2 regions of the Streptomyces sp. NPDC002467 genome follow, and region 2 is predicted to be linked to the other one. Evidence: riboswitches for the same ligand, from Rfam matches in the RefSeq annotation. Region 2 holds a riboswitch; the other holds the start of a gene.
What was found. Region 2 has a riboswitch for glycine ahead of gcvT (glycine cleavage system aminomethyltransferase GcvT). Riboswitches for the same ligand answer to the same signal wherever they lie in the genome.

Region 1 (15,817 bases), on a different contig from region 2:
GAGCGCGATGAGCACGGGCCCGGCGCCGAGGGTGACGACGGTGCCGACCGCGAGGCCGGTCTCGCGCACGGCGGCGAAGTAGGCGGCCTGGAAGAGGGTGAACAGCAGCCCGGTCCCGATCAGCGAGGCCTTGGACGGCCGCGCCCGCCCGTCGTCCGCCCGGCGGCGCCCGCGTACGGCGAGCACCGCGAGCAGCACCACGAGCCCGCCCGCGCACCGCCAGAAGGACAGGGCGAGCGGGCCGAGGTCACTGGCCAGGAAGAGGAGGGAGGCGGCCGCCCCGGCGGTGCCCCAGGCGGCTCCGGCGATGACGAGGTACAGCAGACTGCGCCCGGTGGCGGGCGAATGGTTCGACACGTGGTTCTCCGCGCATGCGTGAAGGATGAGAAGAGCAGGTCATCGCTTCGCGGGCAGCGCTCACCGGCCCGGGAACCCCCGGGCGCTCGGTTGCGTGAAAGTGCGGCCCGCGCCTAGGCGGCGGGCGGCGAAAGCACGGTCGAATACATGCGCATCACCCTAGGCCGTCGTGGTCTCGCGGTCCAGCAGGACCGGTTCGGGCTCGGCCGGCACGTCCGGCACCTCCGGCGGCGCCTGTCGCGAGGACTGCGCGATGAACGCACCGCCCAGCACCAGCCCACCGCCGACGATCTGCCAGGTGGAGAGGTGCTCGCCGAGCAGGATCCAGGCCAGCACGGTGGCGACGACGGCCTCCAGGAAGGCCACCACGCCCGCGATCTGGGGCGAGAGCCTGCGCACGGAGACGACGCCGGTCAGGTACGCGAAGACGGTCGCGATCAGCACCACCCAGCCGAGCAGCACCCCGGCGGGCACCATGAGGTCGCCCAGGGCCGCGTCGCCGCCCAGCACCTGCCAGTCGATCTCCCACGGGCGGGCGATCACGGTCATGACGAGGGCACCCACGACCAGGCCGTACGCGGTCACGCCGAGCGGGTCCGGGGCGTCCTCCCCGTCGGAACCCTGGTCGGCGAAGACGAAGTAGGAGGCCTGGCACAGGGCCGCGCAGAGGCCGAAGACCACGCCGAGCAGGTCGAGCCGCAACCCTGCCCAGATCTCGACCACGCAGGCGAGCCCCACGACGGCCACGGCCGCGCCGGCGGCGGCGCCCCGCGTCACGGGCTTGCGCTGGACGAAGCGGATGTAGCCGAGCAGCAGCGCCGGGCCCAGGTACTCCAGGAGCAGGGCCACGCCGACGGGAATCCGGGACAGCGAGGCGAAGTAGAAGGCCTGTACGCCCGCGACGGCGACCAGGCCGAAGCCGGCGAGCAGCGCGGGCTTGCGCCGCACCAGGCCGCGATGGCGCCAGGCCAGCGGGGACAGCACGAGCGCCGCCCCGGCCACCCTGAGCCAGACCATCTGGAGGGGGTCCAGACCCGCCTCGATCAGCGGCTTCGCCGCCACCCCGGAACCACCGAACGCAACCGCCGAGACGAGGGCGAGGCCCAGTCCGGCGTTCTTCCCTGACGCTTGCATCGGGCCATCATGACAGGGCCGGTCAGGAGCGTCACGAGCATGACACCTGTTGAGACGCAGTCGATACCCCGGCCTCCGCTCGGGCCGCCCGCCCCGCCGATTTCTGACAGGTCGTCAGTATTGAATGTTCCGCCCGCCGGGGCTACGTTCCGCCGCACGTACCCGACGAGAAGGGGTGGTCGCATGGCTGAAGTCACCGCGGAATCACGCATCGAGGCGTCCGCCGCGAAGGTCTGGTCCCAGCTGACGGACTGGGACGCGTACGGCCAGTGGAGCATGACCCACACGAACTTCCCGAAGGGCGGACCCGAGACCCTCGCGGTCGGATCCACCTTCGCCGAGAACATGAAGATGATGGGCTTCCCGGCCGAGGTCGTCTGGACCGTCTCCGAGCTGGAGGACGAGCGCGTCTTCGCCATCACGGGCAAGGGGCCGATGGGCGTGGCCGTGCTCACCCGGTACACGCTGATCCCGGACGGCGGGGCCACCACCGTCCGCATCGACGGCGAGTTCACGGGCGCCGCGGTCTCGCTGATGGCGGGCAAGCTCAAGGACTCGGCGACCGCCGCGCTGAACGAATCCCTGCGCAAGCTGGCCGGCCTGGTCGTCTGACCCGACCGCCGGACCGCACGACGGAGCGCCCCGCGAGAGGACTCGCGGGGCGCTCCGTTTCCTCCTGGACCCGACCGGCTCAGTGCTCGTCGGCCAGGATCAGGTAGAGCTTCTTGCGGGCGTCGTTGATGACGGCGAGGGCCTTCTCCCGCTGTTCGGGCGAGCCGGTCTTGAAGACCTGCCCGAAGGCCTCCATCAGGCCGAACCCGGCCGTCCGGATCTCCTGCATCGCCTCGAAGTCGAAACCCCGCCCGGCGTCCGCCCAGGGGGCGTCGGGGCCGGCCTCGGCCTCGGTGCGGCCGGCGTCGGTGAGCGTGAACAGCTTCTTGCCGCCCTCGCTCTCGCTGACGATCAGGCCCTCGTCCTCCAGCAGTTGGAGGGTCGGGTAGACCGAGCCGGGGCTGGGCTTCCACGCCCCGCCGCTGCGCTCGCCGATCTCCTGGATCATCTCGTAGCCGTGCATCGACCGGTCGGCGAGCAGCGCCAGGATCGAGGCGCGTACGTCTCCGCGCCGAGCCCTGCCGCGCGGCCCGCCGCGACCGCCGCGTCCACCGAAGGGTCCGCCGCCGAAGGGAGGCCCGAACGGGCCGAAGGCGGCGCGCAGCCCCCTGAACTCCTCCCGACGATCGGGCCCGCAGTGGCCGTGGCCCCGTCCGTGCTCGTGTCCGTGCCCGTGTTCGTGCTGTCCACGTGAACGCATGACTGCGCTCCTTCCGTCACTTCGTAGTGGTTCACATCGGTTCATCGGTTCCCCGATGTCTCCACTATCGGTGACCGATCGCGATGCGTCAACGATATATCGGAACCTTTCTCACCGAACAGCAACCGGGCAGCACGAGGGCCGGCCCCCGGGGCGGAGCAGTTCGCGGGCCGGGCCGGGGCCGGTGCCGGAAAGGCCGGCTCCGGTCGGCCCCGGTCGGCGCTCGCGCGACACCAGGCCAGACACCCCGCATTGGCCTTTGTCGGTGATCAAGGATCCGTCCTACGGTCTGGGCATGCGCATCCGAATCGTCGACGCCTTCACCGACCGTCCCTTCCACGGGAACCCCGCCGGAGTCCTGATCCTCGACGGCGGGTTCCCGCCGGACGCCTGGCTCCAGCAGGTCGCCGCGGAGATGAACCTCTCCGAGACCGCCTTCGCCCACCCCCTGCCGCCCGGCGGCGACGCCGACTGGGCGCTGCGCTGGTTCACCCCGGCCGCGGAGGTCGACATGTGCGGGCACGCCACGCTCGCCACGGCGCACGTACTGGCCACGAGCGGGCTCGCCAAGGGACTGGTCCGCTTCACCGCCCGCTGCGGCATCCTCACCGCCGAGACGGCCGAGGACGGCGGCATCACCCTCGACTTCCCGACGTCCTCCCTGACGCCCGTCCCGGCGCCGACCGCCGTCGACCACGCGCTCGGCGGCGCCCCGATCCTCTCCGTGCACGACACCGCCTCGCACATCGGCGACCTGCTGATCGAGCTCGCCGACGAGCAGACCGTGCGCGAACTGGAGCCGGACCACGCCGCCCTGCGCGCCTTCGCCAAGCGCGGGGTGATCGTCACCGCCCCCGCCGAGGACCCCTCGCGCGGCTACGACTTCGTCTCGCGGGGCTTCTTCCCCGCCTTCGGGATCGACGAGGACCCGGTGACCGGCAGCGCCCACACCGCGCTCGCCCCGTTCTGGGCGCAGCGCCTGGGCCGGGACGAGCTGACCGGCCTCCAGGGCGGCGCCCGCCAGGGGCTGGTCAAGGTCACGCTGGCCGGAGAGCGCACCCTGCTGACCGGCCACGCGGTCACCGTCCTCGACGGCGAGCTCCTCGCGGCCCCGCTCACGGCGCCCGAGGCCGACCGTACGGAGTGACGAGGGGCACCGAACCGGGCCGGTCCCGACCGACCGGGCCCGGTCAGCCCTTCGATCGGCCCTTCCGGCGCGCTTTCGCCTCCGCCTTCGTGCGAGCGGCTCGCCGCCGCGCGTCCTCGTTCGCGATCCAGGCCGCCGAGTCGATCCGCTTGCGATAGACCTGCGCCGGCTCCGCCGCGCCCAGGTGCACCGTCCACACCCACAGGACGGCCGACACGACGAAGAAGACGCCCGCCAAACCCAGATAGGAGGCGATCTCCTCGGACTCGGAGGCGCCCTCCTGGTGCACGAAGCCGGGCACGCCGGCGACGAGCGCGTTCACCCACCACGCGAGCGCCCCGTTGAACAGGGCGAGGGAGATCCAGTAGACGACCCGCACGGTCTTCGCCGGGCCGCTCACCTCCCCCAGCAGCAGGAGCCGCCGCAGCGAGACCGGCCCCGTCCGGTGGCGGCCACCGGTGTCCTCCTTGGCCCGCCGCACCGACGCGTAGCACTCGTCCAGCCACTGCCCCGGGGCCGGATCCGGTGGCGGGGCGTCGGTCGGCGCCAGTTCCTTGGCCTGGATCCAGCCGCTGAGGAACTGGATCTCCAGCTGGGCCTTCTCCAGTCGTCTGCGGTAGTGGTGGTCGCTGCTGCGCGCCTCGCGACGGTCGCGGATGAGGAGGCTGATCCCGCCCACCAGGCCGGTGACCACCGGCACGAAGAACGGCGCGAACTGCACCACGGAGTCCAGTACAGCCACCGCGCGCGCCTCCTCGCTCCCCCTTCAGCGTCGCACCGCTGCCGCGTCCGCCCCCGCCCGGCAGGGCCGATCGGGTGGCCCCCGCCAGGTCAGGAGGCCGGGTCAGGGCGTGGGGTCAGAGCACCGGGTCAGGGCGTGGGGTCAGGGCGTCGGCAGCCAGCCCACCTTGCCCGCGAGGAGGGCGTACCCGCCGAAGGCCACGATGTCGAGCAGCGCGTGCGCGACGACGAGCGGCCCCACCCGCCCCCAGCGGCGGTAGGCGAGCACGAAGACGACGCCCATCACCATGTTGCCGATGAAGCCGCCGATGCCCTGATAGAGGTGGTACGAGCCGCGCAGCACCGAGCTGGCGAGCAGCGCGGCCATCGGCGACCAGCCCAGCTGCCCGAGTCTGCGCAGCAGGTAGGCCAGCACGATGACCTCCTCCACCACGGCGTTCTGTACCGCGGAGAGGATCAGCACGGGGAACTTCCACCACACGTCGGGCAGCGCCTCCGGCACCACCGTGAGGTTGGCCCCGCTCGCCCGCGCCGCCAGGTAGAAGGCGAGCCCCGCACTGCCGATCCCCGCCGCGACGAGCGCGCCCCGGCCCAGGTCCCACCAGGGCCGGGTGCGGTCGAAGCCGAGCACCCGCAGCCCGGGCACGCCCTCGCGCGTCAGGAAGTGGGCCACGAGCAGTACGGGGACCAGCGCGGTCGCGATCCCGAAGAGCTGCCATGCCAGGTCCAGCCAGGGCCGGCCCGGGGCATGGGAGGCGTTGAGCGTGGCGGCCTGGTCCTTGAGCCCGCCGGGCTTGGTGAGCGAGCCGATGAAGCTGATCAGCGAGGAGAAGGCGCTCGCCCCCAGGGACAGGGCGAGGACGAGCAGCGTCTCGGTCCTCAGGAGGCCGCGCCGCCCCTCTCCGCCCAGTTCCACGTCCACCGGCTCCGGCTCCACCCGCACGCCCGACTCCCGTCCCAGCCACCCTGCCGCGCTGCCGCGCTGTTCCGACCACCCCATACTGCCCCCTCGGCGGCGGAACGGGATCACGGGACCCGGGCGGGGCGACGGGTCAGGCCGGGCCCTCACCCCCCAACCCCACCGGCCAGGTGTGCACGGGATCGCCCTTGTGCATCAGCTCGCTGTAGCGCCGGGTGGTCGCGGCCAGCGCCTCGTCCCGCTCCAGCCCGGCCGCCAGGGCCTGGTGGTAGGTGTCCACCTGCCAGGTCGCCCCGTTCACCCGCCGGCGGCAGCGCTCCTCGATGATGCCGAGGTAGTGGTCCCGGTCCGCGGGTTCGATTCCCCAGGCGTCGAGGCCGGCCGCCGCCATCGGCAGCAGTTCGTCCAGCACCAGCCGCACCGCCGGTACGCTCACCAGCCCCCCGGCCCGGCCCCGGCGCGGCCACCGCACCCGCGCCTCGATCCCGTATCGGCAGGCCGCGTCGAAGTTGGCCTCCGCCTCGGCGAAGGGCAGCCTGGTCCACACCGGGCGCGGGTCGTCCGCCAGGGTGCGTACGAGCCCGTAGTAGAAGGCGGCGTTGGCGACGACGTCGGCGACGGTGGGCCCGGCCGGCAGCACCCGGTTCTCCACCCTCAGGTGCGGCACCCCCTCCGCGACCCCGTACACGGGCCGGTTCCAGCGGTAGACGGTGCCGTTGTGCAGGACGAGTTCCTGCAACCGCGGCACCCCGCCCTCGTCCAGCACCCGCAGCGGCTCCTCCTCGTCGCAGATCGGCAGCAGGGAGGGGAAGTAGCGGACGTTCTCGGCGAAGAGTTCGTACGCCGAGTCCACCCACCGCTCCCCGAACCAGGTGCGCGGGCGCACCCCCTGGGCCTGGAGCTCGACCGGCCTGGTGTCGGTGGCCTGCGTGAACAGCGGCGGCCTCGACTCCCGCCACAGCTCGCGCCCGAACAGGAAGGGAGAGTTCGCGCCGACGGCTATCTGGACGGCCGCCACCGCCTGAGCGGCGTTCCACACGTCCGAGAACCGGGCCGGCGTGACCTGGAGGTGCAGTTGTACGGAAGTGCAGGCGGCCTCCGGCACGATCGACCCGGAGGTCCAGGTCAGCCGCTCGACCCCCTCGATGTCGAGCGTGAAGTCCTCGCCGCGCATCATCAGGATCTGTTCGTTCAGCAGCGAGTACCGGTCCACCGCCGACAGGTTGGCGGCGACCAGGTCACCGCGCGAGATCGTCGGCAGAATTCCGATCATCACCACCCCGGCGTCGATCTCCGCGGCCTGCCGGTGGGCGTAGCCCAGCCCCGCACCGAGTTCCTCGGCGAGCCGGTCGAATACGCGGCCGCCGAGCCTGTGCGGGAGGACGTTCACCTCCAGGTTGAACATTCCCAGTTCGGTCTGGAAATCCGTGCTCGCAATCCGCTCCAGCACCTCCGCATTCACCATTCTCGGCAGCCCGTCGGCACCGGCGAGATTCAACTCGATCTCCAGTCCCATCATGTTCTTCGGGCGATCGAACCTCCCCTCCGCCAGAAGTCGCTCCAGTCCCTCCAGACACTCGTGGAGCTTCCTTCGATACCTCTGCCGATCGGACAGGTCGAATCCGCCTGCCACGACCTTCTCCCCCATCGAAGCGTCCCTCCTCGACTGGGCCTGGCCCTGGGCACCCAGGCGCGCGTTACGGTCGATGATGCCCCGGCAGCGTGATCCATAACGCCCGGGGGGCGTGCACTGCGCGGAGCGCGCGCCGGTTTGGCCGAAGGGCGCTCCGGCACATTCACCTGGCAAGCCGACTTGTGCAAATTCCCCCTCGCCTTTGCCTGTTCGGGATAACCGACGCTTTTCAGCCGGGCCCCCGTCCGGTAACCTCCGAGGTCAGGCGCGACATGTTCGCGCCCATCCGGCATGAATGCCATGTCAGCGGGACCGGTAAGCGCCTTGTCGGCAATAGGCGGGACAGCTAGCCGAAACACTGCGTGAACACATGTCGTATAAACTCCGCAAACGAGGCAGAGAGTTGGCGCGCGGCCATTGCCCCTCAGCCCCCCTCTGGCCCCAGAATGCGACAGCGCCGTCCGCACCTCCCCCTTCCACAGGTCTCCCAAGTGAGAGGCGACCCACCATGCCGCTGCACGTCCCTCCGGCTCCCGCGTCCGCCCTGCGCAGTGTCCTCGCGGCTCTCGGTTCCCCCACCGCGGTCAACGAGGCGCACACTCCCGCCCTGCGCGCGCTCCAAGGGCCGATGACTGCCGAACTCCCCCTGCCGGTCCACGTCCTCGACCGGCTGGGCATGTCCAATCTGGCGGCCGGCGGCAGGCCGCCGCGCACCCGGCTCACCGGCTGGCGGTTCCTCATCCGCAGCGGCGACCGGTTCGTCGCCGCGGCCGACACCCGCCTGACCCCGGACGGCTGGACCTTCTCCCACTTCTTCGAGGGCCCCTACGTCGCGGCCACCGAACGCGCCCTGCGCCAGGCGGAATCGCTCGGCAAGGCCTACCAGCCGCGACTGCTGTCCGTACCGGAGCTTTACATGCTGACGCTGTGGCTCCACGGTGCGGTCGGCGCCGACGCCTCCGCCGGCCTGCCCGCGGGCGAGGACCTCCTGGTGCCCCTGGCACCGGCCCCGCCCGGCATCGCCGCGTACCGACCGCATCCGGTCTCCGAACTGCTGCCCGTGATGACCCACCGGCTCACCCCCGCGACACCGCCGGTCCCGCCCTCACTGGCCGCTCCGGCCGCCTGACCCGATTGGCCCATTCGGGTTAGTCCGCCCGGGCCATCGCCGAACCATCCGAAATGACAGGGGAGTTGGCCTGAACCGCCCGCACGAGTGATGCGTCATCAATCTGTGAGGACAGCCGGCGGGAAATCCCTGCGAAGCGGCTGTCCTGGGGGAAGACTGAGGACACGCTCCCCGCGGGTGCGGGGATGATCCAGGGGGACGGCCATGAATCACGCATCGAGCCGTAGCACACAGACCACGTCGCAGCGAAAGAACGCATCCATGTGCCAGCACCAGCCAGCCTGCCCGTCAGCCGAATCCGCCGACCGGGAGGCGGCCCGCCCGGTGGCCAACCACCCGGAGCAGGGCTGGAGCCTGCTGTGCAACGGCGTCCTGCTCTTCGAGGACACCGGGGAGCTGCTCCCGGACGGCCAGATCATCGCCCCGCACCGCCCGCTCGCGGTGGCATAGGACGGATCGTGAACGACGAAGGGGCCGGCCCGGGAGAACCTCCCGGACCGGCCCCTTCGTCATCGGTCAGTTGTCGTACTCGTCCAGCGGCGGGCAGGAGCACACCAGGTTCCGGTCACCGAACGCACCGTCGATGCGGCGCACCGGCGGCCAGTACTTCTCGGCGGCCGTGACCCCGCCCGGGAACACGGCCTCGTCACGGGTGTACGGGTGGTTCCACTCGCCGCCCAGCGCCGCGGCGGTGTGCGGGGAGTTGGCCAGCGGGTTGTCCTCCAGCGGCCACACACCGGAAGCGACCTTCTCGATCTCGCCGCGGATGGCGATCATCGCGTCGCAGAAGCGGTCGATCTCCGCGAGGTCCTCGGACTCCGTCGGCTCGATCATCAGCGTGCCGGCGACCGGGAAGGACATCGTCGGCGCGTGGAACCCGTAGTCGATCAGGCGCTTGGCGATGTCGTCGACGCTGACGCCCGTCTCCTTCGACAGCGGACGCAGGTCGATGATGCACTCGTGCGCGACCAGGTCGCCCGGGCCGGTGTAGAGCACCGGGTAGTGCGGCTCCAGGCGCTTGGCGATGTAGTTGGCACCGAGCACCGCGACCTGGGTGGCGCGCTTGAGGCCCTCGCCGCCCATGAGGCGCACGTACGACCAGGAGATCGGCAGGATGCCGGCGGAGCCCCACGGGGCGGCCGAGATCGGGCCGACGCCCGTCTCCGGACCGGCCGTCGGCTGCAGCGGGTGGTTCGGCAGGTACGGGGCCAGGTGCGCCCGGACACCGACCGGGCCGACGCCCGGACCGCCGCCACCGTGCGGGATGCAGAAGGTCTTGTGCAGGTTCAGGTGCGAGACGTCGCCGCCGAAGTGACCCGGCTTGGCCAGACCCACCAGGGCGTTGAGGTTCGCGCCGTCCACGTAGACCTGGCCGCCGGCCTCGTGCACCTGGGCGCAGATGTCGGCGACGTGCTCCTCGAACACACCGTGCGTGGACGGGTAGGTGATCATCAGCACGGAGAGCTCGTCGCGGTACTGCTCGATCTTCGCGCGCAGGTCGTCCGCGTCCACCTCGCCGTCGTCGGCGGTCTTGACGACGACGACCTTCATGCCGGCCATCACGGCGCTGGCGGCGTTGGTGCCGTGCGCGGAGGACGGGATGAGGCAGATGGTGCGCTGCTCGTCGCCGTTCGCGCGGTGGTAGGCGCGCACGGCCAGCAGACCGGCGAGCTCACCCTGCGAGCCGGCGTTCGGCTGGATGGAGACCTTGTCGTAGCCGGTGACCTCGGAGAGACGTTCCTCCAGCTCGTTGATGAGCGTGAGGTAGCCCTCGGCCTGCTCCACCGGCGCGAAGGGGTGCAGCTGACCGAATTCGGGCCAGGTCACCGGCTCCATCTCGGTGGTCGCGTTGAGCTTCATGGTGCAGGAGCCCAGCGGGATCATGCCGCGGTCGAGCGCGTAGTCCTTGTCCGAGAGCTTGCGCAGGTAGCGCAGCATCGCGGTCTCGGAGCGGTGCTGGTGGAAGACCGGGTGCGTCAGGAAGGCGTCCGAGCGCAGCAGGCCCTCGGGGAGGGAGTCAGCCGCGGTCTCGTCCAGCGCCTCGATGTCGGCGCTGACGCCGAAGGCGGCCCAGACGGCCTCGATGTCGGCGCGCAGGGTGGTCTCGTCGCAGGCCATGGAGACGTGGTCCGCGTCGACCTGGTGCAGGTTGACGCCACCCTCGCGGGCGGCGGCGACGACCTCGGCGGCACGGCCCGGGACGCGGGCGGTGATCGTGTCGAAGTACGCGCCGTGCACGATCTCCACGCCGCCGGCCGTCAGACCCGCGGCGAGCAGGGTCGCGTAGCGGTGGGTGCGGCGGGCGATCGTCTGCAGGCCGTCCGGGCCGTGGTAGACGGCGTACATGGCGGCCATGACGGCGAGCAGCACCTGCGCGGTACAGATGTTGCTGGTGGCCTTCTCGCGGCGGATGTGCTGCTCGCGGGTCTGCAGGGCCAGGCGGTACGCCTTGTTGCCGTCCGCGTCCACGGAGACGCCGACGAGGCGGCCCGGCAGGGAGCGGGCGTGCTTGGCCTGGACGGCCATGTAGCCGGCGTGCGGTCCGCCGAAGCCCATCGGGACGCCGAAGCGCTGCGTGGTGCCGACGGCGATGTCCGCGCCCAGCTCGCCCGGGGAGGTCAGCAAGGTCAGGGCGAGCAGGTCGGCCGAGACGGTGACGATCGCACCGAGCTCGTGCGCCTGGTCGATGACCGGCTTGATCTCCCGTACGGCGCCGGAGGCACCCGGGTACTGGAGCAGCACGCCGAAGACGCCGCGCTCGGCGATCTCGGCGGGGATGCCGTTCGAGAGGTCCGCGACGACGACCTCGACGCCCGTGGGCTCGGCGCGGGTCTCGATCACCGCGATGGTCTGCGGCAGGGCGTCGGCGTCGATCAGGAAGACGCCGCCCTTGACCTTGCCCACGCGGCGGGCGAGCGACATGGCCTCGGCGGCCGCGGTGCCCTCGTCGAGCAGCGAGGCACCCGAGGTCGGCAGGCCGGTGAGGTCCGCGACGAGGGTCTGGAAGTTCAGGAGCGCTTCGAGGCGGCCCTGGGAGATCTCCGGCTGGTACGGCGTGTACGCCGTGTACCAGGCCGGGTTCTCCATGACGTTGCGGAGGATCACCGGAGGCGTGAAGGTCCCGTAGTAACCGAGACCGATCATCGACGACAGGACCTGGTTGCGGTCGGCGAGCGAACGCAGCTCGGCCAGCACCTCGGCCTCGGTCCGCGCCTCGGGCAGGTTCAGCGCCTCGGCGGTCTTGATCACATCCGGCACCGCGGCGGCGGTCAGTTCGTCCAGCGAGCCGTAGCCCACCTGAGCGAGCATCTTCGCCTGCGCCTCGGCGTCCGGACCGATGTGGCGCTGCTCGAAGGGGATGCCTCGCTCCAGCTGGGAGAGCGGAATGCGGTTGGCGGTCATGTACGGAGGCCTCCTGGTCGTACGACCTGCGAGGGGCACCACGGCGCGGGCACCCGGACGGCCTCCCCCTCTGTCATCTCAACCTGAGAGTTTCACCGGTCGCTAGAGGGTCGCTCGAGCCACCGGCTTTCACCGTCGGTGAGGAGGGGAACCGGCACTGCGCGCCCGGCACCCGCCCCTGCTTTCCAGAGTGGCCTCGTCCGTGCGGTACGTATGCCTGAGAGATTCCGGGGAGGATTTGCTCCTTCGGCGCCTCCGTCGTTCTCACTCGGAGGACTCTCCCGCACAGGGTCGACAGCCAGCACCCAGCCTACCAGCGAGGATCCGGACCCTCCCCGAGTGGCCTCTTCTTGGGATATGCACTTCTGTAGTCATTACGGAGGAGTTGCGACCATTTGGAGGGACCGTGCAGACCGACATCGATCCGCGCAGCCTGATCGGCCGCAAGGCGTTCGACCGCAATGGCACCAAGATCGGCACCGTGGACGAGGTCTACCTCGACGATGCCACAGGCGTCCCGGAATGGGCCGCCGTCCGTACGGGCCTGTTCAGCCGGGACGCGTTCGTTCCGCTGGAGCCGAGCGAGCTGGTGGACGACGCCCTGCGGGTGCCGTTCGACCGCTCCCTGATCAAGGACGCCCCCGACTTCGGCGTCGGCCGCCACCTCTCCCCCGAACAGGAGCTCCAGCTCTACCACCACTACGGCCTGGACGTGACGCTCCCCACGGACTTCCACCGAGACTTCGGCCACCTGGCAGGCGACGACGACTGACCCACCCCACCGCAGCCGTGCCATGCGTGCACGGGAACGGGCGGGCACGGCCGGGCACGCGCACCGGCGGGCCGGCCCCGCCGCTCCTTGCCTCCGCACTGGCCATCGGGGCCAGGATCCGCCCGGCACGCACGGCCCGGGCCCGTTCCGTGCGCGCCCAGACACGGCCAGGCCGACACCAACGCGGGCCCGCCCCGGCCGGGACCTGGACCCGCGCGGCCCCACCCACCCAATCGTGCCCGGGCCGCCCGCACTCCGAGCACGACCTTGCCCACCCGGGCCCCCGACCCGTGCGGCCCCACTCGCCCATACATGCCCTGGCCCGCCCCCACCCGAGCGCGGTCCTTCGCGCCCGGGCCAGCCCGCACAGCCCCCGGCACGGCTGTGGGCGGCTCCACCCGGCCGTGCGCGCCCGGGTCCGGCCTGACCGGCCCCGGGCCCTCCTCTGCCGGAACTGCGCCTGCCCGCCCCAGCAGGGGGGCCGTCCGCGCACGCCCCAGTCCCGTTCCCCGCGGAACGGGCGCGGCCCGCTCCGGCCCGCACCGGCCCCGGGGGCCGGCGCAGATCGGTCGCCGGGGCGGCGGGCCCGGCCCCAGGCGCCACGGGCAACGGTCGAGCCCCCGCAGGGGACACCGCACGCGGGACGTCAGGGGGTCGCGGTGTCCGTGTCCGCCGCCCCCACCAGCGGCAGTGGGTCGGACGGTTCCAGCTCGGGGTCGTCCACCCGGAAGGTGCGGACCCGGCCCGGCGGCGATCCGGGCTGCTCGAAGCGCACCGTCACCCGCCCCACCCCGCTGCCCTGCACCCACCCCGGCCCGTACACCGAATGGAGCACGTCGAGCCCGGCCATCCACCGCCGCTCCACGGCCGGCTCGGGCTCCGACCCGGGCACGGCGGACCAGGGGTCCAAGGACGCCTCGGGCCCGGCGGTCGGCACGGCCTCCCCGAGCGGCTCGGAGAGGCCCTCCGCCCCCTCGGCGGCCTCAACCGCCTCCGCCTCCGCCGCCTGCGCGAACAGGTCCTCCTGCGTGTAGTCCGCCAGTCCCGTCACGCCCACCCCCAGCAGCCGCACCCCGCCCGTGGTGTCCACGCCCTCCAGGAGCCGCGCGGCAGCCTCCCGCACCACCCCGGGGTCGTCCGTGGGGCCCCGCAGCGTCTCGGAGCGCGTCAGCGTCGAGAAGTCGTACCGCCGCACCTTCAGCACGATCGTGCGCCCGGAGTGCCCGGATTCGCGCAGCCGCCGCACGCACCGGTCCGCCAGCCGCTGCACTTCGCCCCGGATCCGGACCCGGTCGTGCAGGTCCACGTCGAAGGTGTCCTCGACCGAGACCGACTTCGCGTCCCGCTCGGCGACCACCGGCCGGTCGTCCAGCCCCAGTGCCATCCGGTACAGGCCCACCCCGTGCGCCCGCCCGACCATCCGGACCAGCTCGTCCTCACCGGCTTCCGCGAGTTCCCCCACCGTGGTGATCCCGGCCCGCCTCAGGTGCTCCCCGGTGGCCGGACCCACGCCCGGCAGGGTCCGCACCGACATCGGCGCGAGGAGCTCCCGCTCCGTCCCCGGCTCGATCAGCAGCAGCCCGTTCGGCTTGGCCTCCTCGGACGCCACCTTGGCCAGCATCTTCGAACCGGCCAGCCCCACCGACCCGCTCAGCCCCGTCACGCCCCGGATGTCCGCCCGCAGCCGCTCCCCCGTCGCCAGGGCGCTCGCCGAGTCGAAGGCGACCCCGCCCGCCTCCAGGTCAACGAAGGCCTCGTCGAGGCTCAGCGGCTCCACCAGCGGCGACAGTGCCCGCAGCAGCGCCATCACCTGGTCGCTGACCTCGCGGTAGAGGCTGAAGCGCGGGATGAGGTAGGCGCCGTTCGGGCAGAGCCTCCGCGCCTGCGCGGTCGGCATCGCGGAGTGCACCCCGAACCGCCTGGCCTCGTACGAGGCGGTGGCGACGACCCCGCGCGGCCCGAGACCGCCGACGATGACGGCCTTGCCGCGCAGGCTCGGCTTGGACGCCTGCTCCACGGAGGCGTAGAAGGCGTCCATGTCCAGGTGCAGGATGGTCGGCGCGGCTCTCACAGCCCCGATGCTGCCCTACGCCTCTGACATTTCCATGCCACGTTTCCGGGGCGGGCCGCCCCCACGCTCAGACGGCGCGGTTCCGGCGCGCCGCGAGCTCGTCGGCCGGGTTGTGCCCGACCAGGGTCTCGCCGGTGTCCACGCGCTCCCCGTGCAGCTGCGACAGCGCGCTCTCGACGTCGCGCCACACCACGCCCACGGCGATTCCGAAGACGCCCTGCCCGCCTTGGAGCAGGCTCACGACCTGGTCCGGGGAGGTGCACTCGTACACGGTGGCGCCGTCGCTCATCAGCGTCATCCGCTCAAGGTCGTGGAACCCGCGGTTCCGCAGGTGCTGCACGGCCGTGCGAATGTTCTGCAGCGCGACCCCGGTGTCCAGGAAACGCTTGACGATCTTGAGGACCACCACGTCCCGGAAGCTGTAGAGACGCTGGGTGCCCGACCCGTACGCGGGCCGCACGCTCGGCTCCACGAGCCCGGTGCGCGCCCAGTAGTCGAGTTGCCGATAGGTGATGCCGGCCGCGGCGCACGCCGTCGGCCCCCGGTATCCGATCTGCGCGGGCGCCTGGTCGCCACCCACCGGTCCGACCGGCGTCGACTCCGGCTGACGGCGCGCGGATCCGACCGCACTGCCGTGAAGCGGGTACGGTCCCCCGTCACTCCGCGCGGGGGTGCCCCCGGTCGTACCGTCGCCCGTGATCCTCACGCCGACCCTCCGTCCTTGACCTGCCCACCTCGAAGGTAGGCAGTCACCAGGGGTGCGTCAACGATCGCCACACTCGGCACGCCGAGTGATAATCACCCTGAGAGTGGTTTCCCGTATCCCTTTGCGGGGAAAGGCTACTCGAATGGGCTGAAATTTCCCGGCTGTCCGCCCCGTGGACGGCCCGGCCGGTACTCACTGCGGGCCGGTACCGAAGTCCTCGGGCGAGATCTGGTCGAGGAACTCGCGGAACTTCTCCACCTCGTCCTCCTGCTCGTCCGGAATGGCGATTCCGGCGTCGTCGAGGACCCCGTCACTGCCGTAGATCGGCGTCCCCGTGCGCAGGGCCAGCGCTATGGCGTCGGAGGGCCTCGCGCTCACCTCGACCCCACTGGCGAAGACGAGCTCCGCGTAGAAGACGCCCTCCCGCAGATCCGTGATCCGGACCTCGGAGAGCTCCTCGCCGATCGCTTCCAGCACGTCCTTGAACAGGTCGT
Region 2 (15,817 bases):
CGGGTGCATCGGCGCGTCGTACAGCGACTTGTTGTCGGCCAGCTCGACGATCTTGCCGAGGTACATCACCGCGATGCGGTCCGACACGTGCCGGATGACCGACAGGTCGTGCGCGATGATCACGTACGTGAGGCCGAGCTCCTCCTGGAGGTCGTCCAGCAGGTTGACCACCTGGGCCTGGATGGAGACGTCCAGGGCCGAGACGGGCTCGTCGGCCACGACCAGCTTCGGCTTCAGGGCCAGCGCGCGGGCGATGCCGATGCGCTGGCGCTGGCCGCCGGAGAACTCGTGCGGGTAGCGGTTGTAGTGCTCGGGGTTGAGGCCCACCAGGGAGAGGAGGCGCTGGACCTCCGCCTTGAGGCCGCCCTCCGGGGTGACCCCCTGGAGCTTGAACGGCGCGCTGACGATGGTGCCCACCGTGTGGCGCGGGTTCAGCGAGCCGTACGGGTCCTGGAAGATCATCTGCACGTCGCGGCGCATCGGGCGCATGCCCGCCACGCCCAGGTGCGTGATGTCCTTGCCCTCGAACTCGACCGTGCCGCCGGTCGGTTCGAGCAGTCGCGTGATCAGCCGACCCATGGTGGACTTGCCGCAACCGGACTCGCCCACGACACCGAGGGTCTCGCCGCGCCGGACGTCGAAGTCGATGCCGTCGACGGCCTTGACCGCGCCGGCCTGCCTGCGCAGCAGTCCCTTGGTGATCGGGAAGTGCTTCGTGAGCCCGGTGACCTTGAGCAGCACCTCGGGGGTGGCGACGGCGTCGGGAGAGTCGGTGGCCTGCGCCGGGATGGACGCGGTGGCCGTCTTCTTCTTGTCAGGCGTGTCGGTCACAGCTTCGGCGCAATCTCTTCGGTCCAGATCCGGGTCCGCTCCTCCGCCGACATGTGGCAGGCGGACCAGTGGCGGCTGCCGTCCTCCTCGACCAGCTCCGGCCGGACCGTGCGGGTCACGTTGCCCTTGGGTACGTCGGCGTACGGGCAGCGGGGGTTGAACGCGCAGCCGCTCGGGATGTTGATCAGGCTGGGCGGCGAGCCCTTGACCGGGATGAGGCGCTCGGTCTGCTCGCGGTCGATGCGCGGCATCGAGCCCAGCAGGCCCCAGGTGTACGGGTGACGGGGCTCGTAGAAGACCTTCTCGGCGGTGCCCCGCTCGACGCAGCGGCCGCCGTACATCACGAGGAGTTCGTCGGCCATCTCCGCGACCACGCCCAGGTCGTGCGTGATCATGATGACCGCGGAGCCGAACTCCTTCTGCAGGTCCCGGATGAGGTCGAGGATCTGGGCCTGGACGGTGACGTCCAGGGCGGTCGTCGGCTCGTCCGCGATGAGCAGTTCGGGGTTGTTGACCAGCGCCATCGCGATCATCGCGCGCTGGCGCATGCCGCCGGAGAACTCGTGCGGGTAGCTGTCGACCCGTTTGTGCGGCTCGGGGATGCCCACGCGGTCGAGCAGCTCGACCGCACGCGTGCGGGCGACCTTCTTGTCGACCTTGTTGTGGACCCGGTAGGCCTCGGCGATCTGCTTGCCGATGGTGAAGTACGGGTGCATCGCGGACAGCGGGTCCTGGAAGATCATCGCGATCTCCCGGCCGCGCAGCCTGCGCACCTCGTCCTCACCGGCGGAGAGCAGCTCCTTGCCGTTGAGCCAGATCTCGCCGGAGATCTGCGCCCGCTGGCGGCCGTACTGGCCCACGCGGTGCAGGCCCATGATGCCCAGCGAGGTGACGGACTTGCCGGAGCCGGACTCGCCCACGATGCCGAGGGTCTTGCCCTTCTCCAACGAGAAGGAGAGTCCGTCGACCGACTTGACCAGGCCGTCCTCGGTCGGGAAGTGCACCTTGAGGTCGCGGACCTCGAGGAAGGAGGTGGAGGGCTCCCCCGGGCCGCCGACGGGCTCGTTGAGAGCTCCGGTCTTGGTCAGTTCGGTCATGACAGCCTCACTCGGGGGTCGATCACCGCGTACATGAGGTCAACGATGAGGTTCGCCGCGACGACGAAGAAGGCGGAGATCAGGGTGATGCCGAGGATGACCGGCAGGTCGTGGTCGCTGATGGCGCGAACGGCGCTGTAGCCGAGGCCGTGCAGCGAGAACGTGGACTCGGTGAGCACCGCGCCGCCCATCAGGGCGCCGAGGTCCAGGCCGAGGACGGTCAGGATCGGGGTCATCGTCGAACGCATGGCGTGCTTGCCGATGACGACCGGTTCCGTCAGGCCCTTGGCGCGGGCGGTGCGGATGTAGTCCTCGTTGAGGACTTCGAGCATGGTCGCGCGGGTGAGCCGCGCGTACATCGCCGCGTAGAGGAAGGCGAGCGAGACCCACGGCAGGATCATGCCGTTGAACCACTTGCCCGGATCCTCGGCGAAGGTCGCCTCCGGCCTGCCGAACCAGCCGAGCTGGTCGGAGAAGAAGGCGATGAAGAGCATGCCCGTGAAGTAGATGGGGAGGGAGACGCCCGCGAGGGCGACGCCCATCGCCGAACGGTCCAGGACCGTACCGCGCTTGAGCGCGGAGACGACACCGGTGGCGACACCGCCGATGACCCAGATGACGACGGCGCCGGCGGCGAGGGAGAGGGTGACCGGCAGCCAGTCCAGCAGCAGCGGCCAGACCTCCTGCTCGGTCTTGAAGGAGTAGCCGAAGCAGGGCGCGGCGCATTGCGTGACGTCGGAGCCGTTGGCGTACGTACGACCCGCCACCAGCCCGACGACGAACTTGCCGAACTGGACGAGGATCGGGTCGTTGAGACCCATCTTCTGCCGGATGCCCTCGATCGCGGCGGGGTCGGACTGCTTACCGACGAAGTACAGAGCCGGATCGGTCCCGATCAGCTTCGGGAAGAGGAAGAAGATTCCGAAGGTCACCAGCGTGATGACCAACAGCATGACGATGACGGCGAAGATCCGTCGGGTGAGATATGCAAGCACTGCGCTCGGCCTGGCTGCGGCCCGGGGGCGCCCCCTTCTGGAGAGCGCCCCCAAGCCGAAACCGCGGCCATCACCTGCCCTTCGTGCCTAGCGGGTGTGGCACTGGAACACTGGAAACTGGAACTGAGCCTGGTCTGACGGGTGTTACTTGGTGACGCCGAGGGACGCGTAGTCGTAGCGACCGTTGTAGGCGTCCGAGGTGTAGGCGTTCGTCAGACGGGTGGAGCGCCAGGTGATCGTCTTGTCGTAGACGAAGGGAAGGTAGACCGCGGCCTCGGAGACCTTCTGGTTCATCTGCTTGTAGATGTCGCCGGCCTTGGCCGGGTCCGTCTCCGCGATGGCGTCGTCGAACAGCTTGTTGATCGCCGGGTCGTTCAGCTCGGAGAAGTTGTTGTTACCGCTCTGCAGGATGAAGCGGCCGTCGACCAGCGGCTGCGAGAAGCCCTGACCGGTCGGGAAGTCGGCGCCCCAGCCCATGATGATGATGCCGTAGTTCTTCTCCTTGACGACCTTCGGCGAACCGATGATGCCGGAGGTCTGGGCACCGTCGAACTGGTCGACGTCGGCCTCGATGCCGACCTGCTTCAGGGCGTTCTGCAGCGAGACGGCGGTGGCGACCTCGACCGGCTTGTTGTTGCGGACCGCGATCGTGGTCTTGAAGCCCGACTCCTTGCCACAGGCCTTCAGCGCGGCCTTGGCCTTCTCCGCGTCCGGCTTGCCGTCGTTCTTCAGGACACCGTACGGGTCGTACGACGGGTCGGAGCCCTTGATGCCGGCGGGGAGCATGTTCGGGGCGATGTCGCCACCGGCCTGCGGGCCGCCGCGGGCGGTCTGCAGGGACTTGTGGTCAGCCGCGTAGATGACGGCCTTGCGGCACTCGACGTTGTCGAACGGCGCGACGGTCGTCGGCATGACGGCGTACCGGATGAAGCCGGTCTGGCCGTTGTCCAGGTTGTCCTTGTGGTCCTTCAGCGCGGTGGCGCGGGCCGCCTGGCCGATGCCGGTCGCGTTGATGTCCAGGTCGAACTCGCCGTTCATCAGGCGCTTGTCCATGTCGTCCGCGTTCGCCATGAACGTGACCGAGATGGAGTCCGGGAGCGCCTTGCGGATGGTGTCCGACTCGGGCTTCCACTTGTCGTTGCGCGAGAGCTTCATGCTCTTGTTGGGCTCGTACGAGTCGATCTTGTACGGGCCATTGGAGAAGGGCTTCAGGCCGTACTTGGCCGCCGTGTCCTTCTCCTGCTTGACCGGGCTCGCCGCCGGCATGGCCAGCATCTGCTCGAAGTCACCGTTGGGCGCCGGGAGCTTGAAGATGATGGTCTTCGCGTCCGGGGTCTCGATGGCCTTGAGGCCGAGCTTGTCCGGGGCGGTGTCCTTGTACGGGCCCTGGTACTCGGTCTTCGGGTCGAGGACCTGCATCAGGTAGACCGGGCCGCCGGAGATGACGTCCTGGGCCCAGGTGCGCTCGATGCCGTACTTGACGTCCTGGGCGGTGACGGGCGAGCCGTCCTCCCAGGTCACGTTGTCCTTCAGGGTGTACTTGTAGGTCTTGCCGCCGTCGCTGATCTCGGCCTTGGCGGTGGCCAGGTCGGGCACGAGCTCGGTGCTCTGCTCACCCGGGGCCGCCTTGTAGCTGACCAGCTGACGCGCGTAGTAGCGGGAGAAGTCCCACATGAAGCCGTAGTAACCGCGCTGCGGGTCCCACGAGTCGGCTTCCTGGGTGCCGACGAACTTGAGCTCGCCACCCTTCTTGTCCGACGCGTTGGCGATCTTGCCTATGCCCGAGTTGAATCCTGCGGCGCCGGCGGGCTTGTCGTCCTTCTTGTCGCTGCCGCCACAGGCGGTGGCGGTGAGCATGGCCGCGAGCACGACGGCCGTGCCAGCGGCAAGCCTGCGCTTCGACGTGCGATGGGTAGTCACGATGCTCGCAACCCTCCGTTGTAGTTCCGGTGTACTGGTTACTTACGGCTCGAAACTCGAAGCCGGGATCTGGTGTGCGCCCTGCGGCTGCTAGCGGGAACCCTTCGGGTCGAGGGCGTCACGGACGCCGTCGCCGAAGAGGTTGAAGGCCAGCACGGTGATGAAGATCGCTACGCCGGGGAAGATCATGAAGAGCGGATCGTCCTCGTAGGTCCGCACTGCCGTGGAGAGGGTCTCTCCCCAGGACGGCGTGGGCGGCTTGACGCCGACTCCGAGGAAGCTCAGGGCGGCCTCGGTCAGCACGTTGGTGGGGATCATCAGCGTCGAGTAGACGGTGATGGGCGCCACCAGGTTCGGAAGCAGTTCGCGGAAGAGGATGTACCCGCGGCCGGCGCCGAGGCTCCTGGCCGCTTCGACGTACTCGCGTTCGCGCAGCGACAGGGTCTGCCCGCGGACGATGCGGCCGATGTACGGCCACCCGAAGAAGCCGATGACGAGCACCAGCACCGCGATGCGCAGACCCGATCCCTCGAAGCCCCACAGCTTGCTGGGGACCACCGAGATCAGCGCGATGATGAAGAGCAGCTGCGGGAAGGCCAGCAGCAGGTCCATGACGCGGCTGATGGCCGCGTCGACCCAACCGCCGAAGTATCCGGCGATGACGCCGAAGACGGTGCCCAGCGAGACCGCCACGAAGGCGGACAGGAAGGCCACCAGCAGCGAGATCCGGGCGCCGTAGACGATCCGGCTGAAGACGTCGCGGCCGTTGACCGGCTCGATGCCCAGCAGGAAGTCGCCGTTCATGCCGCCCCAGTCCCCGGCCGGCAGGCCGAGCAGCGGGTCCAGCAGGTCCTCGTGCAGCTCCTCCGGCGGGTGGCCGAAGGCCTTGACGATCAGCGGCGCGAAGATCGCGACGAGGATCAGCAGGAGCACGACGACACCGCCGGCCAGGGCGACCTTGTCGCGCTTGAGGCGCAGCCAGGCGATCCGCCACGGCGAGCGCCCCTCGATCGCCTTCTGCGGAACTTCCGGGGCGGCCACGGCTGCGGGCTCGGCCGCGCTGGTGTCGTGCAGTGGTGCCGTCATCGTGGTGGGGACCCCTCTCGGCCGACTGTGGCCGGCCCATGCCCGCCGCTGTGGCGGCTTGGTTCTATCGGCGTCGCTGATGGTGCGATTGGCGCGAAATGCGCCTGAAGTGCACGTGAAGAGCTGGTGGTTGCGGGACTGACCTGCCTTCGGTGGGGGGAGTCTTCAACGGTGTCTCGATCGGCCGCCAGACCCGTCGGGGATGTGATGCGCAACCGTGATCTGCGGCTACACCTTCCGTTATCCGAACGGCAAGGTCTGTTGAGCGGTGAAACTCCGCCCGTTCGGCGCGGAACGGACATCCCGCCCAACTGCCATTTCGGGCAGGGATCTTGGGCCGATTCGGCCCATATGACGAAGGCCGCACCGATGGGATCGGTGCGGCCTTCGAGACGGATGTCTCAATATGCGGATGTTCGGAAGTGTGGGGTGTCCACCCGTCAGTAAGCGGGTGCCTGGCCCTCGCGGTCGTAGAACGGGCGGGTCTGCGCGCGCAGCCACATCGCGACGGGGTCGTGTTCGTCCGCGAGCGCCACCGTGCACACGGGTACGCCCTCGGGCACGACGCCGACGGACTGGCGCATCATCTCCCGCACGGACTCCAGCGCGGGCGCGGAGGCGTCGTACAGGTCGAGCCCGACCGCGAGGTACGGGGAACCGAGCGCGGGCTGGACCCAGGCGCGGCGCAGCGAGCGGACGGTGGGCGTCCGGTGGGCGTGCTGGGTCAGCAGCCCGTAGAACTGCGGCAGCTCGATCGCGGGCTCGGACAGCCGCAGCGGGCCGGCCGGCATCCGGTCCAGCCCGGTGGCGATGCGGCGCAGGTCCGCCCACGGGATGCCGACGCCGCCGCCCTGGGCGTGCGGGTTGAGCCACAGTCCCCAGCGGTCGGGATAGAGCGCGCGGGCGATGTCCCGGCCCGTGACGATCTCGTAGCCCCGGCCCCAGCCGCTGGCGGCCAGTTCCTGCGGGGAGGTCACGCAGGGCGCGTAGCCCAGCCCCTCGACCTCCATGCCGCCGTACTGGGCGTCCGGTGAACCCGGCTGCCCCTGCCACAGCAGCATCCACAGCCGGCCCTCGGCGAGGGCGTGCAGGAGCGACTCGTAGCTTTCGTAGCGCCCGGGAGTCACCTGGCGCAGCATGTGCTCGACCTGCCCGGCCGCGGCCGTGCCTGACGCACTCACCCGGTACCCCTCTTCGTCTCTTCTTCCGCCCGACGTCAACCCGAGAACAGCTTAAGCCGCCCTACGGGAGGTAGAAGGGGCGTACGCGCTCACGAATCCAGTCCGTGACCGGGTCCTCGGCGGCGTCCAGCAGGATCAACTGCACGGGCCAGGGCGGCGGTACGCGGGTCAGGGCCCGGCCGAGGGCGTCCATCGGGACGTTCCGGGTCTCGGGCTCCCATCCCACCAGTCGGACACCGATGAACAGTTGCGGCTCGCCCCCCTCGATGCTCGCGAGGCAGCGGTAGGCGGCGGAGACCACGCCGGCCGCCCGGAACTCCTCCGCGGCGGCGGTCAGGAAGTCCACCGGGTCCTCCTGCCAGTCGGGCTCGTAGAGCCGGACGCGGCCGCCGCCGGCGGGGCCGTCGAGGGGGGTCCGGCCACTGCGGCAGAGCTCCGCGACGGCGGGCGGGGGGAGGGGGACGCCGACGGCGCCCTCGGGGTTGAGCGCGATGCCGAGCTGCGGGGGCAGGCCGCGGGCGAACTCGACGGCGGGGGCCACGGTGAAGTCCATGCCGGGGCCGACGCAGGCGAGGAACTGGGCCTCCGAGCTGTACACGGGGACGTACGCGGCGCCGCCGATGTCCATGGTGGGCAGGGTCAGCCCCTCGGCGCCGCCCTGCTCGGTCCCGGCGCCGGCGGGCAGCGGCACCCACACCTGGCTCCGCCCGAGCACCTCCAGGATCCGCCCGCCGGCGTCCGGCTGCCCGAGCGCCGCCCCGAGCACCTGCTCCAGCTCATTCCCCGGCCAGCCGCCGCCGCTGTGCATGTACGTGCCTCCGTGATCCCGCGAGTTGTCGCCCCGCAGGGTACCGGCCCCCACCGACACGCCTCCGCCGGGGTTCGGTTGTACGCAACGTGCCGCACCGCTCCCGGGGCTCCGCCCCAGCCCCCGCGCCTCAAACGCCGGCGGGGCTGTTTTGCCTCCGGCGGCGCCCCAAACGCCGGCGGGGCTGAAATTGCCCTGCTGCGGGCAATCCAGCTGCGCCTGGCGGACCCGCATCAGCCACATCCAGCCTCGCCGGCGTTTGAGGCGCGGGGTCTGGGGCGGAGCCCCAGCGGCGGCGCCGCACACGGGCGGGGGACCGGTCGCCGGCAGCGGGAGCGCACCCGGTGGCTACGGGTGGAAGGCGATCCGGGTGACCGCGGACGCGGACCGGCGGTCCAGGAGGGTGGCCGAGGCGCACCCCGCCGGCGGCCGCCCGGCCTCCGCTTCGCGCAGTAGCCGCCCCACCGCACCCCGGTGGCGGGCGAAGGCGTACGCCGACACCCCCCGCCCCCGCGCGGCCTGGCCCGACAGCGCCTCCTCGGGGCTGGTGTCCAGCAGGAGCAGGTGCAGCGCGCGCCCCCGCCGCCGCGCCGCCGCCGCGAGCAGCCCCCGCACCCAGCTCTGCGTCCCGCAGTCGTGCACCACGACGGAGCGCCCGGAGCGCAGCTGCCGCCACAGCCCCCAGTAGTGCGCGACCCGCACCAGCGGCCGGTACACCGCGTACGGCAGCGCCCCCGGCATCCGGCGCTCCCAGCGCTCGCGGGTGTCCTGGGAGTCGACGGCGCCGCCCTCCGCACCGCCCTCGGCCGCCGCCCGCTTGATCAGCGTGCTCTTGCCGCCCCCCGGCAGGCCGGACACGACCACGATGTCGCCCTCGGCGAAGCGCAGCCGCCGCGGGCCCCGCACGCCCGGACCGCGCAGGTCCCGTACCGGACCGGCCTCGTGCCCGCGCGCCCGGGCCGACGCACCGGCCCGCTGCGCCGGCACCGCGCCCGCGGTCCCCGCGGCCGCCGCCGCACCCACGAATCTCCGCACAGTGCTCGCCTCCCCCGAATCGGGTCACCAGGACCCTTCCCCACTGAGTGTAAAGAGACGGTAATCCGGTGGCTTCGGTTCCGGTCGGGGTTCCCGTCCTCGACCCCGTCCACCCCCTGGACAGCCGCACGATCTTTCGGGCCCACCCACCCGATCACCACCATGCCGTGCAATGATGTGCGCCATCTGGACCAACCGCATCACCCCCGCATCACCAACTGCATACCGGCCGCTTGAATCCGCGCGGGAGAGTCCCGGCACGCCGCAAGGCGGTGCGTGGGCGCCGAAGGAGCAAGAACCTCCCTTGAATCTCTCAGGCCCCGTACCGCGTGGATGAGGCAGATCTGAAAAGCGAGCTGCTCGGCAGCTCCACCCAAGGTGCAAGCCGGAGATCCCTGACGCGTCAGGAACTCTCGGCGAACCTCTCAGGTTCCGATGACAGATGGGGAGGACCCCTCCTCGTCATGTCATGCCCTGGGACCCGGGAGCCACACCCATGAGCACTGCCCCCCGCCTGACCGCCCTCGATGCGCTGCACCGTTCCCTCGGTGCGACCATGACCGACTTCGCGGGCTGGGACATGCCCCTGCGGTACGCCAGCGAGCGCGACGAGCACAACGCCGTCCGCACCAAGGCCGGTCTCTTCGACCTCTCCCACATGGGCGAGATCACGCTGACCGGGCCGGAGGCCGTCAAGGCCCTGGACTACGCGCTGGTCGGCAACATCTCCACCGTCGGCGTCGGCCGCGCCCGCTACACGCACATCTGCCGGGAAGACGGCGGCATCGTCGACGACCTGATCGTCTACCGCCTCGGCGAGACCGAGTACATGGTCGTCGCGAACGCCTCCAACGCCCAGGTGGTGCTGGACGCGCTCACCGAGCGCGCCGCCGGCTTCGACACCGAGGTCCGCGACGACCGCGACGCGTACGCGCTGATCGCGGTGCAGGGCCCCGAGTCCCCCGGCATCCTCGCCTCCCTCACCGACGCCGACCTGGACGGGCTGAAGTACTACGCCGGCCTGCCGGGCACCGTGGCCGGCGTGCCCGCGCTGATCGCGCGTACGGGCTACACCGGCGAGGACGGCTTCGAGCTGTTCGTCTCCCCCGAGCACGCCGTGGAGCTGTGGCAGGCGCTGACCAAGGCCGGCGAGGGCGTCGGCCTGGTCCCGGCCGGCCTGTCCTGCCGCGACACCCTGCGCCTGGAGGCGGGCATGCCGCTGTACGGGCACGAGCTGACCACCTCGCTGACCCCGTTCGACGCGGGTCTGGGCCGGGTCGTGAAGTTCGAGAAGGAGGGCGACTTCGTCGGCCGCGCCGCCCTGGAGGCCGCCGCCGAGCGCGCCGCCACGAACCCGCCGCGCAAGCTGGTCGGCCTGGTCGCCGAGGGCCGCCGCGTCCCGCGCGCCGGCTTCCCCGTGGTCGCCGACGGCCAGGTGATCGGCGAGGTCACCTCGGGCGCCCCGTCCCCGACCCTGGGCAAGCCGATCGCGATGGCGTACGTCGACGCGGCGCACGCCGCGCCCGGCACCTCCGGCGTCGGCGTCGACATTCGCGGTACGCATGAGCCGTACGAGGTCGTCGCTCTGCCGTTCTACAAGCGGCAGAAGTAGTCCTTGTAGTCAGGCCTGCCGCCGGGTGCCCCGTGCGGCGATGTCGCAGTACCCAAGACCACCGTTCGTTTCCACCCCCGCGCATCCAGGAGAATCAGGCCATGAGCACCCCCCAGCAGCTGCGTTACACCAAGGAGCACGAGTGGCTGTCGGACGTCGTTGACGGCGTCGCGACGGTCGGCATCACCGAGTTCGCGGCCAACGCGCTCGGTGACGTCGTCTACGCCCAGCTCCCCGAGGTCGGCGACACCGTCACCGAGGGCGAGACCTGTGGCGAGCTGGAGTCGACGAAGTCGGTCAGCGACCTCTACTCCCCCGTCTCCGGTGAGGTCGTCGAGGCCAACCAGGACGTCGTCGACGACCCGTCCCTGGTGAACTCCGCCCCCTTCGAGGGCGGCTGGCTGTTCAAGGTGCGCATCTCGGAGGAGCCCAAGGACGTGCTCTCCGCCGACGAGTACACCGCACTCACCGCCGGTAACTGACCCCAGGGGATCCTGATGTCCGTACTGAACACCCCTCTCCACGAACTCGACCCCGACGTCGCCGCAGCCGTCGACGCCGAGCTCGTGCGCCAGCAGTCGACCCTCGAAATGATCGCGTCGGAGAACTTCGCTCCGGTCGCCGTCATGGAGGCCCAGGGCTCCGTCCTGACCAACAAGTACGCCGAGGGCTACCCCGGCCGCCGTTACTACGGTGGCTGCGAGCACGTCGACGTCGTCGAGCAGATCGCCATCGACCGGATCAAGGCGCTGTTCGGCGCCGAGGCCGCGAACGTGCAGCCGCACTCCGGTGCGCAGGCGAACGCGGCCGCGATGTTCGCGCTGCTGAAGCCGGGCGACACGATCATGGGCCTGAACCTGGCCCACGGCGGTCACCTGACCCACGGCATGAAGATCAACTTCTCCGGCAAGCTCTACAACGTGGTCCCGTACCACGTCGGTGAGGACGGCCAGGTCGACATGGCCGAGGTCGAGCGCCTCGCCAAGGAGTCCAAGCCGCAGCTGATCGTCGCGGGCTGGTCCGCGTACCCGCGTCAGCTGGACTTCGCCGCCTTCCGCCGCATCGCGGACGAGGTCGGCGCGTACCTGATGGTCGACATGGCGCACTTCGCCGGCCTGGTCGCCGCGGGTCTGCACCCGAACCCGGTGCCGCACGCCCACGTCGTCACCACCACCACGCACAAGACCCTCGGCGGTCCGCGCGGCGGTGTCATCCTGTCGACGCAGGAGCTGGCCAAGAAGATCAACTCCGCGGTCTTCCCGGGTCAGCAGGGCGGTCCGCTGGAGCACGTGATCGCGGCCAAGGCCGTCTCCTTCAAGGTCGCGGCCTCGCCCGAGTTCAAGGAGCGCCAGGAGCGCACCCTGGAGGGCGCGAAGATCCTCGCCGCCCGTCTGGTCCAGGACGACGTCAAGGCCGTGGGCGTGGACGTCCTCACCGGCGGCACCGACGTGCACCTGGTCCTGGTCGACCTGCGCGACTCCGAGCTGGACGGCCAGCAGGCCGAGGACCGCCTCCACGAGGTCGGCATCACGGTCAACCGCAACGCCATCCCGAACGACCCGCGGCCGCCGATGGTCACCTCGGGTCTGCGGATCGGTACGCCGGCCCTGGCCACCCGCGGTTTCGACGCCGAGGCGTTCACCGAGGTCGCCGAGATCATCGCGCAGGCCCTGAAGCCGGAGTACGACGCGGCGGACCTGAAGGCGCGCGTCTCCGCGCTCGCCGCTAAGTTCCCGCTGTACCCGTCGCTCTAGGCAACGGCCTGAAGGGGCCCGGCCTTGGTTTCCACAGGGTCGGGCCCTTCTCATGACCAAAGCCCCAGGCGGATGCGGCCCACCTGGGCTTCTCCGTCCTGCTCCTGGTCACCGTCGGCCGCAGCTGGAAGACCCTGGCGCCGATCATCTCGGCCGCCATGGTGATCTCGTACCTGATCGGCCCCGTCGCGGTGGGCGTCTTCCGCCGCACGAAGCCCGGTCTGCCCCGCCCGTTCCGCCTCCCGGCGGCGAGGATCCTGTCTCCGCTGACCTTCGTCTTCGCGGCGTGCGCGCTGTACCGGTCGAAGTGGCCGAACACCGGCATCGTCACCGCCCTGACCCTGCCGGCCGCCCCGATCGCCGCGCTGGTGCTCTCCCGCAAGGGCGAGCACGACCTGGCCCGCCAGTTCGCCCCGCCTGGTGGATCGTCTTCTTCCTCGGCACCCTGTCCCTGCGGGACATCGCCCTGGTGGCGGCCATGGCCCTCGGTACGTACCACTGGGCCGTGGGCGCGGGCGTGAAGGCCCACCACGCGGGCCTGCCCGACCCCGACCCGATCCTCGACCGCGCCGTCGACCCGGCCCTCGACCCGACGCTCGAAGCCGACCCGTCCGCACGCGGCGACGTACCGGCTCCGGAGCGTGAACCGGCACCCGCCCGACCCGTCCGCGTAACGCACACCACCTCGTCCGGCAGACGAGCCGTTCACCTCACCGCGATAAGCTCGCCTGCCGGACAAAATCCGCAATACACCTCTCCTGCCCCCTCCCACCCCACGAGCAGACAAGGGAGTCCGCCAGTGGCCATCTCCGTCTTCGACCTCTTCTCCATCGGCATCGGCCCCTCCTCCTCCCACACGGTCGGTCCGATGCGCGCCGCGCGCATGTTCGTGACGCGGCTGAAGAAGGACGGCGTACTCGCCCAGACGGCGTCCGTGCGGGCCGAGCTCTTCGGCTCCCTCGGTGCGACCGGCCACGGCCACGGCACCCCCAAGGCGGTGCTGCTGGGCCTGGAGGGCCACTCCCCGCGCACGGTGAACGTGGAGACGGCGGACGACGAGGTCGAGCGCATCCGCAAGACCGGCCGCCTGCGCCTCCTCGGCACGGAGATAGGCGAGGTCCACGAGATCGACTTCGACGAGCCGAACCAGCTGATCCTGCACCGCCGGCGCTCGCTGCCCTACCACGCGAACGGCATGACCCTCTTCGCGTACGACGCGGCCGGCACCCCGCTGCTGGAGAAGACCTACTACTCGGTCGGCGGCGGCTTCGTCGTGGACGAGGACGCGGTCGGCGAGGACCGCATCAAGCTCGACGACACCGTGCTGAAGTACCCCTTCCGCTCCGGCGACGAGATGCTGCGCCTCGCGAACGAGACCGGCCTGTCGATCTCCTCCCTCATGCTGGAGAACGAGAAGGCCTGGCGCACGGAGGAGGAGATCCGCGAGGGCCTCCTGGAGATCTGGCGCGTCATGCAGTCCTGCGTCGCGCGCGGCATGTCCCGCGAGGGCATCCTGCCGGGCGGCCTGCGGGTCAAGCGCCGGGCCGCCTCCACGGCGCGCCAGCTGCGCACCGAGGGCGACCCGATGATGCACCGCAGCGAGTGGACCACGATCTACGCGATGGCGGTCAACGAGGAGAACGCGGCGGGCGGCCGGGTCGTCACCGCGCCCACCAACGGTGCGGCGGGCGTCCTCCCGGCCGTCCTGCACTACTACATGAACTTCGTCCCCGGCGCGGACGAGGACGGCGTGGTCCGCTTCCTCCTCGCGGCCGGTGCGATCGGCATGCTGTTCAAGGAGAACGCCTCCATCTCCGGCGCCGAGGTCGGCTGCCAGGGCGAGGTGGGCTCGGCCTGCTCGATGGCGGCGGGCGCCCTCGCCGAGGTGCTGGGCGGCACCCCGGAGCAGGTGGAGAACGCGGCCGAGATCGGCATGGAGCACAACCTGGGCCTGACCTGCGACCCGGTCGGCGGCCTGGTGCAGATCCCGTGCATCGAGCGCAACGGCATGGCGGCGGTCAAGGCGGTCACCGCGGCGAAGATGGCGATGCGCGGCGACGGCAGCCACAAGGTCTCCCTCGACAAGGTCATCAAGACCATGAAGGAGACCGGCGCGGACATGAAGATCAAGTACAAGGAAACGGCCCGCGGCGGCCTCGCGGTCAACGTCATCGAGTGCTGATCCCCCCGGCCCCGGCCGGCGTCGCGTCCTGCGGCGCCGGCCGGGGCCTTCCCCTTCGCATCCCCGTTCCCTCGGTCACTCCCCCCGCAGAGTGATCCCGTACATGGTGCGCAGTCGGCCGATCTCCCACCACGCCACCGCCGACACCGATGCCGGACCGCAGATCAGGGCGCAGATCTGAATGACCGGCGGGCCCGGCGGCATTCCGGTCATGGCCAGGTTGACGACCGCGAGCTCCCACACCAGCACACCCGTCAGCAGGGCCGGAAGCGCGGCGTGCACCGCGGCGGTACCGAACGCGGAGCGGACCAGCGTGGCGGACGCGAAGCAGACGAAGAACAGCATCCACACCGGCGGCGCGAGCGCGGGAATCGCGAGGAACGGGCCGTACAGGGAGGACTGCAAGGTCTCGACGACGAGTTTCGTGCCCATGAAGAGCAACGGCACGGCCGTGAACGCGCCGAAGTAGATGAGGGCCGAGCGCACGGCGGGCCGGAGTCTGGCGCGCATCCCCGGCCTCGCGGCCTCGGGTGCGAGCCGCAGGAGGACCATGATCACCAAGGGTGCGGTGAGCAGCAACAGCCACGGCGTGATGGTGAGCCTGAGCAGGTACTGCCCCTGCATCTCGGCAAGGTCCGACTCGGTGCCGTAGAGGACGAGGATCAGGAACGACGCGACCAGCGCGACCACGGCCCTGATCTTCTGTACGCGCACCACCTCCGGATCCGACAGGCTGTGGTGGACGTGCGGAGGGAACGTCGCCCGCGCCTGCCGGCGGGCCGAGCGGGCCAGCGGATAGGCCAGGGCGGGGATGAGCAGGGGCCACAGGCAGAACGCGACCGCGACCCACGCGCAGCCGTTCATGCGTACCCGCTTCAGCAGTTCCAGGAACGGGGGCCAGTCGCCATCGCGAAACTGCTGCCACAGCGGACGGTGCGCCACGTGTGGAGGGTACGGCGGCATGTACGGGTACGGATTCGAGGTGGGGTAAGGAGGGGAGCCGGGCTGCGGCGGCACGCCCGGCCATGGCGGTGCCTGACCTCCGTTCGGCTGCCCTGTCGGGCCGTACGGGTTCTGTCCCCCGAATGTCACGCCGGTTTCCTTCCTTGTGATGCAGTATGGGTGCGGCGCGGAAGGTACCAGCGGACGTCCGCCGCCACCAAAACAGTCAACTGCCAACGCGGCCTGCGGACATGGGGTTGCGAGCACCTGCCCGGCAATCGCCCCGGAAACGCCCTGACCTGGCCCGGCCCTTCCTGGCAGGATCGCCCCATGCGGGGTGTCCGCCGGGTCGGCCGCCGGTCGCCGCCCGGTCG

Region 1: it holds a riboswitch for glycine, as region 2 does, so the genes downstream of both, gcvP (aminomethyl-transferring glycine dehydrogenase) here and gcvT (glycine cleavage system aminomethyltransferase GcvT) in region 2, are expected to answer to the same signal.

What each region holds. Positions count from the first base shown of each region.
Region 1 covers NZ_JBIARJ010000031.1:51,020-66,836, forward strand. The annotation lists gene ACFYYJ_RS38895 (DMT family transporter) at 1-357, opposite strand, end outside; gene ACFYYJ_RS38900 (DMT family transporter) at 517-1,491, opposite strand; gene ACFYYJ_RS38905 (SRPBCC family protein) at 1,675-2,103, shown strand; gene ACFYYJ_RS38910 (PadR family transcriptional regulator) at 2,183-2,803, opposite strand; gene ACFYYJ_RS38915 (PhzF family phenazine biosynthesis protein) at 3,099-3,950, shown strand; gene ACFYYJ_RS38920 (hypothetical protein) at 3,994-4,692, opposite strand; gene ACFYYJ_RS38925 (CPBP family intramembrane glutamic endopeptidase) at 4,834-5,691, opposite strand; gene ACFYYJ_RS38930 (glutamate-cysteine ligase family protein) at 5,744-7,258, opposite strand; gene ACFYYJ_RS38935 (hypothetical protein) at 7,752-8,372, shown strand; gene ACFYYJ_RS38940 (DUF5999 family protein) at 8,634-8,822, shown strand; gene gcvP (aminomethyl-transferring glycine dehydrogenase) at 8,889-11,774, opposite strand; glycine riboswitch at 11,970-12,068, opposite strand; gene ACFYYJ_RS38950 (PRC-barrel domain-containing protein) at 12,181-12,546, shown strand; gene ACFYYJ_RS38955 (DNA polymerase IV) at 13,193-14,617, opposite strand; gene ACFYYJ_RS38960 (MerR family transcriptional regulator) at 14,685-15,323, opposite strand; gene ACFYYJ_RS38965 (bifunctional nuclease family protein) at 15,516-15,817, opposite strand, start outside.
Region 2 covers NZ_JBIARJ010000014.1:191,093-206,909, reverse strand. The annotation lists gene ACFYYJ_RS27445 (ABC transporter ATP-binding protein) at 1-831, opposite strand, end outside; gene ACFYYJ_RS27440 (ABC transporter ATP-binding protein) at 828-1,928, opposite strand; gene ACFYYJ_RS27435 (ABC transporter permease) at 1,925-2,923, opposite strand; gene ACFYYJ_RS27430 (ABC transporter substrate-binding protein) at 3,068-4,843, opposite strand; gene ACFYYJ_RS27425 (ABC transporter permease) at 4,934-5,929, opposite strand; gene ACFYYJ_RS27420 (enhanced serine sensitivity protein SseB C-terminal domain-containing protein) at 6,370-7,110, opposite strand; gene ACFYYJ_RS27415 (enhanced serine sensitivity protein SseB) at 7,172-7,918, opposite strand; gene ACFYYJ_RS27410 (AAA family ATPase) at 8,267-8,953, opposite strand; glycine riboswitch at 9,188-9,291, shown strand; gene gcvT (glycine cleavage system aminomethyltransferase GcvT) at 9,450-10,565, shown strand; gene gcvH (glycine cleavage system protein GcvH) at 10,667-11,047, shown strand; gene glyA (serine hydroxymethyltransferase) at 11,063-12,319, shown strand; gene ACFYYJ_RS27390 (hypothetical protein) at 12,478-12,840, shown strand; gene ACFYYJ_RS27385 (L-serine ammonia-lyase) at 13,119-14,501, shown strand; gene ACFYYJ_RS27380 (hypothetical protein) at 14,577-15,443, opposite strand.